One region of the Streptomyces sp. NPDC048254 genome, then DNA from elsewhere that is predicted to be linked to it. Evidence: riboswitches for the same ligand, from Rfam matches in the RefSeq annotation. Region 1 holds a riboswitch; each other region holds the start of a gene.
What was found. A riboswitch is a leader RNA that binds a small molecule or an ion and turns the genes downstream of it on or off. The one in region 1 is predicted to bind cobalamin.
Positions count from the first base shown of each region.

Region 2: linked by a shared signal. The riboswitch ahead of ACGFZQ_RS09210 (ribonucleoside-diphosphate reductase subunit alpha) and the one ahead of ACGFZQ_RS35380 (ABC transporter substrate-binding protein) in region 1 are both predicted to bind cobalamin.
Region 3: linked by a shared signal. The riboswitch ahead of ACGFZQ_RS46100 (cobalamin biosynthesis protein) and the one ahead of ACGFZQ_RS35380 (ABC transporter substrate-binding protein) in region 1 are both predicted to bind cobalamin.

Region 1 covers NZ_JBICZJ010000015.1:185,194-187,444, forward strand. Annotated here, with positions in the region: gene pgm (phosphoglucomutase (alpha-D-glucose-1,6-bisphosphate-dependent)) at 1-25, opposite strand, end outside; gene ACGFZQ_RS35380 (ABC transporter substrate-binding protein) at 274-783, opposite strand; cobalamin riboswitch at 831-1,008, opposite strand; gene ACGFZQ_RS35385 (hypothetical protein) at 1,050-1,280, opposite strand; gene ACGFZQ_RS35390 (CbtA family protein) at 1,535-2,251, opposite strand, start outside.
Region 2 covers NZ_JBICZJ010000002.1:856,430-858,680, reverse strand. Annotated here, with positions in the region: gene ACGFZQ_RS09220 (ATP-binding protein) at 1-351, opposite strand, end outside; gene ACGFZQ_RS09215 (GNAT family N-acetyltransferase) at 534-1,064, shown strand; cobalamin riboswitch at 1,062-1,194, shown strand; gene ACGFZQ_RS09210 (ribonucleoside-diphosphate reductase subunit alpha) at 1,319-2,251, shown strand, end outside.
Region 3 covers NZ_JBICZJ010000026.1:69,650-71,900, reverse strand. Annotated here, with positions in the region: gene ACGFZQ_RS46105 (cobyric acid synthase) at 1-382, opposite strand, end outside; gene ACGFZQ_RS46100 (cobalamin biosynthesis protein) at 379-1,350, opposite strand; cobalamin riboswitch at 1,450-1,592, opposite strand; gene ACGFZQ_RS46095 (hypothetical protein) at 1,733-1,960, opposite strand; gene ACGFZQ_RS46090 (inorganic phosphate transporter) at 1,980-2,251, opposite strand, start outside.

The sequences.
Region 1 (2,251 bases):
GCCGGCCCGCTCGCTCATGCGGCATGAGTCCACTTCCTCCGCAGTCGTTGATCGATCGCTGGACGCCCATCTTTCCTTGTCAGCGGCGGCGGACGCGAGTGCGGCACCGGCACAGCCGCCGAAGACACCGCGGGTTCACGGCTGGTTCACAGCAGCCGCGGCGTTCCCGGGGCACGCGACTCGAAGATGCCCCATCGAGGCTCGGCCGAACGGCTCCCCGACGGGCGCGGCGGACGTTCCGGAAAGCGCGTGACGGGACATACTGAATATCAGTCAACTCCCGTGCCCCCGGGCACTCACGAGAGGCCGCACCGTGGAGAACTCCCTCTCGCCCGCAACGTAGGTGGGCACGCCGAGCTTCTCGAACCGCTCGCGGGTGGCGACCCCGCCCTTGCCGAGGGTGGAGACGAAGGAGGCGGTGACGAAGTCGGGTTCGGCGTCCAGGACCTTCTCGAAGGAGGGGTTGTTGCCGGCGAGCCGCGGGACGGACGCGCTGGCCTTCTCCAGTCCCTTCATCACCGGGTCGGTCCAGGTCGCCGTACCGGCCATGCGGTCGGCGAGGCCGAGGGAGAGCAGGATCCCGGTGGTGCCCTGGTTGAGGGAGACGGCCCGTTCCGGAGCCGATTCGAGCGTGACCTGGTGGCCGCAGTTGCCGAGGGTGCGCGGATAGCCCGCGACGGACGCCTGCCGCGACGTGGCGTCGCCGCCGTCGCCGGAGGAGCCGCATGCGGTGAGCAGCAGGTCGGACGTGAGGAGAAGCGCGGGGGTGCGGAGCACGGGTATGCCTCAGGGGTCGGGGCTCGTACGCGGAGCCTGGCCTACGGAGTCCCCCGGAGGACGGAGGTGCCAGCTAGGTCTTCGGACTCGGGTTCGTCCGGACGAGGCGCCTTCCCGGTCTCCCAGTGGCACTTTGCCCCGCCCGTCCCCCTCACCGCTGCGCGTCAGCTCCGGATTCGCACCGGATTCCCTGACCACGGATGTGGCACGACTGGCTCCGCCAGGCTATCCCAACGCGCCGGGCGGGATACGGCCGCCGTCGCTGACCGGCGTCAGGTGGCCGGGTCGCGGGCCTGGTCGCGGGGCCGGGGGCGGTGGCGGCGGAGCAGGTCCGCTATCGCGCAGCGCAGGCACTCGGCGTCCGCCGCGTCGCCCGCGGCCGACGCGGCGTGGCACTCCGACGCCGGCGGGCCATCCGGCTCACGGCAGTCCGGCTCGTGGCAGTCCGCGTGGTCGCTGACCAGGCTCTCCAACTCGTTCAGAAGCCGTTCGGTCCGCTTCACCTGCTGGGCGAGCACCCGTACCCGGGCGCTCTGACCGCCGATCTGCCAGCGGCTGGCGATCAGTTACTCGTACTCGCGGACGGTGAGGGCGACGGCCTCGTGACCGCCGAGGGTGATGCGGCGTGGCTGAGGGTGTCTGGCCACTCGGGTCCTCCGCTCCTCGCCTTGCTCGTCCTCGCCTGCTGGGTCGGTTCCCGGAGAACGCGAGAGGGCCCCCGGATGGTTCCGAAGGGCCCTCGCGTGACGTGAATCGTTCAGTGGGCGGCGGGAACCGTCCGCCCGGCCGGGGCCTTCGCCGGCCTGGGGTTGAGCTGCCGTTCGGCCAACTCGCCGAAGAGCAGGCCGAATCCGCCCCACAGCACCAGCTGGATGGCCAGCGCGGAGAGCCGGAACCGCCACAGCAGGGTGGCCGGGAAGTCCGTCGGTACCTCGTTGATGGTCGGCAGGAACTGGTACGCCAGCCCGATGACGACCGCGAACGCGGCCACCGCGACCACGGTCGCCCACCAGGTGCCGAGGCTCGGCCGGAGCCGCTTGCCCAGGATGGTCGCGGCGACCGCCAGGAGCACGCTGAGCACCATCATCAGGAAGTACAGCGTGGTCCGCTTGCCGATGGTGTCCGGGTCGCCCACCGACGGCGGGTTGGCCGGGTACTTCAGGAACGGCACCACGTACACGGCGAACAGCGCGCACCCGGACAGCAGCAGCGCCGTCGCCCGTGGCGAGAAGCGGCCGACGCGGCCGAGGGCGAAGCAGTAGGCGAGGGCGGCGATGCCGCCGAAAGCGACCCCGTAGAGCAGCACACCGGTGGCCAGGCCGGCGGTGGACTGGAGGGAGCGGGAGACGACCTCCATCTCGTGCTCGTGCGAGTGGGCGTCCTCGAAGCTGATCGCTTTGTCGACGTTCGGCTCACCGAGGAGATAGGCGACGACCAGGGCGAGCACGCCGGCGGCGAGGCCGGCGAGCATGCC
Region 2 (2,251 bases), on a different contig from region 1:
ACCGACGAATCGCACGACGGCGTCGAACCCGTCCTCGGACCTGTGCCGCCACTGCTCGAAGGCGGTCGTACGGTGGGTGAACAGGATCCAGAACCCCTCACCGACCCAGGCGAGGAGCAGAACCAGGAAGGTCAGCCAGACAACCCGGTTCAGATTGGTGTACGACCACCACCGACGCCAGTTCTTGGAGCGGGTGGTGTTACGGCGGGCCTCCAGCCAGATGGTCAGACGGTGCCAGTGCCCCAGAAAGAACCGCCGGAGCCGACGCCACGCCCGCCTCGCGTCCAGCGTCGCCATCGGCGCACTGCGTGGCCGGACCTTGCCCGGCGGGTGACGGACGATTCTCGACATGGCGCCTCTCCTTCCGAGCCTTCCGAGACCAGCTCTCGGCACGGAGGACCCGCGGGCACCTAACTCCATGGAAGCACTACCGTCGCACCACGCAACTCGGCTGCCCCACCGCCGGACAGGGCCGGAACACCCCCTGGAAAACCGGGAGCACGTGGTCGGAGCCCTCCGGCAGACTCGGCACCATGGACATCACGATCCGGCCCGCGGACCCGGCCGAATACGGACCCCTCGGTGAGATCACCGCCCAGGCCTACCTCCAGGACGGCCTCCTCGACTACGGCGAGGGCGACGAGTACCTGCCCGTGCTGAAGGACGTGGCACACCGGGCGGCCGCCGCCGAGGTGCTCGTGGCCGTGGACGGCGAGCGACTCCTCGGCGGAGTCACCTTCGTCGCCGGTCCCGGCCCGATCGCCGACATCGCGCGCCCCGGCGAGGCCGAGATCAGGGCGCTCGCGGTCGCGCACGAGGCCCTCGTCCGCGCCTGCGTCGACCGCGCGCGGGCCACGGAGGGCTGCACGGCCGTCGTCCTGTCGAGCCAGCGGAGCATGCACACCGCCCACCGGATCTACGAACGCCTCGGCTTCGTCCGCACACCCGAGCGGGACTGGAATCCCGTGCCGCACCTGGACGACATCACTCTCCTCACCTACGAGCTGACACTCCGACACCACCGCGACACAACATGTGGGGGTGACACCGCGACCCGGCACTAGATGTATGCTCATGCTCGCTGTCGCAGCAGGGGAATCCGGTGCGAATCCGGAACTGTCCCGCAACGGTGTACTTGCGCATATCTGTGCACAAGTGTCAGTCCGAGGACCTGCCGACAGCACACCCGGCCGTCCGGCCCGGGTGTTCTGACGTCCGGGCCTCGTGGAGTGGGCCGGGGACGCGACACGCGTGCGTGCGCCCGTGTGCTGCCTCCTGCCCTCCGCCAGGCCCCGTGCCGAGCGAGGGAGAGCCCCACGTGACCATCGCGCCAGCCGAACCGGCTTCAGCGACCATCTCTGTGGACGAGGACGGCCCCGGCACCGCGTTGCTGCGGACCCTGACCGAGCTGACCGCCGACCTCCCCGACGCCGACCCCGGCCGGGTCGCCGCCGCCGCGCTGCGCGGCCGGTCCGCGCGGGCCGACGAGTCGGAGTTGCGCGAGCTGGCCACCGAGGCGGCCGCCGGCCTCATCTCCGAGGACCCCGCCTACTCCCGGCTCGCCGCCCGGCTGCTGACGGTCTCGATCCGCGCCGAGGCCGCCTCGCAGGGCGTGACGTCCTTCACGGAGTCCGTCGCCGTCGGCCACCGCGAGGGCCTCATCGCCGACCGCACCGCCGAGTTCGTGCGCCTGCACGCGGCCCGCCTGGACGCCCTGGTCGACCCGGACGCCGACGACCGCTTCGGCTACTTCGGCCTGCGCACCCTGCACAGCCGTTACCTGCTCCGGCACCCGATCACCCGCAAGGTCATCGAGACCCCCCAGCACTTCATGCTCCGCGTCGCCGCCGGCCTGGCAGAGGACGACACCTCCCGCGCCCTGGCCGAAGTCGCCGCGCTCTACCGGCTCATGAGCCGGCTCGACTACCTCCCCTCCTCCCCCACCCTCTTCAACTCCGGTACCCGGCACCCCCAGATGTCGTCCTGCTACCTCCTCGACTCCCCGAAGGACGAGCTGGACTCCATCTACGACCGCTACCACCAGGTGGCCCGGCTCTCGAAGCACGCCGGCGGCATCGGTCTCTCGTACAGCCGGATCCGCTCCCGCGGTTCGCTGATCCGCGGCACCAACGGGCACTCCAACGGCATCGTGCCGTTCCTGAAGACCCTGGACGCCTCGGTGGCCGCGGTGAACCAGGGCGGCCGGCGCAAGGGCGCCGCCGCGGTCTACCTGGAGACCTGGCACTCCGAC
Region 3 (2,251 bases), on a different contig from region 1:
ACGTGCCCCGCAACTCGGCGAGACAGTCGAGCACGGTCCCGAGCAGCTTCTGCTGCCGCCCGCCGTGGTAGCCGCGCGCACTCAGCTCGCCGACCGGTTTCCCGAGCAGCACGACCTGACTGCTCTGCTCGCCGCCCGGCTTGAGCAGCACGGGGTTCATCAGCGCGGTCGGCTCGATGCGGCAGGCCTGCGCCTGCATGGCCTGCGCCCGCCCGATCTCGGCGCCCTCGCGCGTGACGAAGGAGTTGAGGGACATGTTCTGGGCCTTGAACGGCGCGACCTTCACGCCCTGCCGCACCAGCCACCGGCAGATACCGGCGGTGACCACGCTCTTGCCGGCGTCGGAGGTGGTACCGGCGACGAGGAGACCTCCGTTGTTCATGAGGAACTCCCCGGGAGCCGCACGGCCGACCGCGACCGCTGCCCTCGCAGCAGGGCCCCGGCCGCACTCACCCCCCACGCCAGCCACCCCACCCGCCGTGACAACCGCACCGCCCGCTCGATGTCCGCGACTTCCACCGCACGCCCCTCCCCGTTCAGCACCGGCCGGTGCTCGACCCGCCCGCCGTATGACAAGGTCCCGCCGAGCCGTACCCCCAACGCCCCCGCGAACGACGCCTCCACCGGCCCGGCGTTGGGACTCGGGTGCTTCGCCGCGTCGGACCGCCAGGCCCGCACGGCCCCCTTGGTGTCATCTCCGGCGACGGCGGCCAGTACGGCGGTGAGCCGCGCCCCGGGCCACCCCGCCATGTCGTCCAGCCGCGCCGAGGCCCACCCGTACCGCCGGTACCGGGCCGACTTGTGGCCCACCATGGCGTCCAGGGTGTTGACGGCCCGGAACCCGAGCAGCCCCGGCACCCCGCCCACGGCCCCCCACACCAGCGCACCCACGACCGCGTCACTCGTGTTCTCGGCGACGGACTCCACGACCGCCCGGGCGATCCCGTCGGCGTCCAGGGCCTGCGGATCCCTTCCGCACAGATGCGGCAGCCGGGCCCGTGCGGCCTCGACGTCCCCCGCCTCCAGGGCGCGCCCGATGGCACCGGCCTCCCGGGCGAGTGAAGTGCCCCCGACGACGGCCCAGGTGGCGGTCGCGGTGAGCGCGACGGCCGCGGCGGTGGACGGTCGTACGAGCCGCTGGGCCAGGGCACCCAGAGTCACGGCGCCGCCGGCGCACACCGCGGTGTGCAGTGCGCCCCACCCGCGGTGGTCCCGCCACAGCACTTGTTCGACGGACCCGGCCGCCCGGCCGAACGCGGCGACCGGATGCCCCCGGCGCGGATCGCCGAGCAGCAGATCGCCGAGAAGGCCGGCGGCGGCGCCGTACGCGAAGACGCGACCGGCACCCATCGGCTCAGCCCGCCGCGGGGGCGGGAAGGAGCCGGGTACTCAACCTCGAACGGCAGCCGCACATGGCGATATGTCCTCACTCAGGGTGTCCACGCCCTGGTTCGACGAGACCGGCGGTGAGAGTTCCTGGCTCCCGGGGATTGCTACCCCGGTGACAGTGGCGGGACCGCGCCGGATTCGCACCGGCTTCCTCTCTTGCCGCCGTACTTGGCTCCGGAAGTCCACCACGCCCCCGGAAGAGCCGTCAACTTGCCGTTGACCTGCGAGGGGAGTGTGTGGGAAGGCCCACACCGGTGGGCCGGCGGGGCCTGTGGGGCATGCCGAAGGCTCCTCCCGAGCGGGTCGGGGAGGAGCCTTCGCCGGTCGCGAGCGGCCGGCCCGGTCAGGCCTTGGCCACGATCAGGTGGATGCCGTAGGCCACGGCGGCCGCGCAGGCCGCGAAACACAGGTAGGCGGCGGTCACGGCCAGGGCCGCCGAGTTGCCCTGGGCCGTGGCGCGTTCACGGGCGGAGAGGCCCTTGATGCCGAGGGTGAAGAGGGCCACCATGCCCACGGTGACCACGAGGCTGACGCCGAAGACGGAGCCGATGGCTGCCCAGTCGATGTTCATGTCGGTTCTTCCTCGGGGGTCAGACGGTCGCGGCCGGGTCGGTGGCGGTGACCGGCGCGGGTGACGGGGCGGGGGACAGGATCGTGGCGGTGAGGTCGTCGGTCACCGGGCCCGCGGGCGGCGGGGTCACGGCGGCCATCGCCGCGGTCACCACGCCGGCCGGCTCGGTGCCGTCGGTGTCGTTGACGTTGGCGCTGTCCACGACCTCGCGGCGGGAGAGCTTCCAGATCGCGGCGCTGGAGGCGACGAGGAAGACGGCGACGGCCGCTGTGCCCCAGTCGCCGAGGTCGG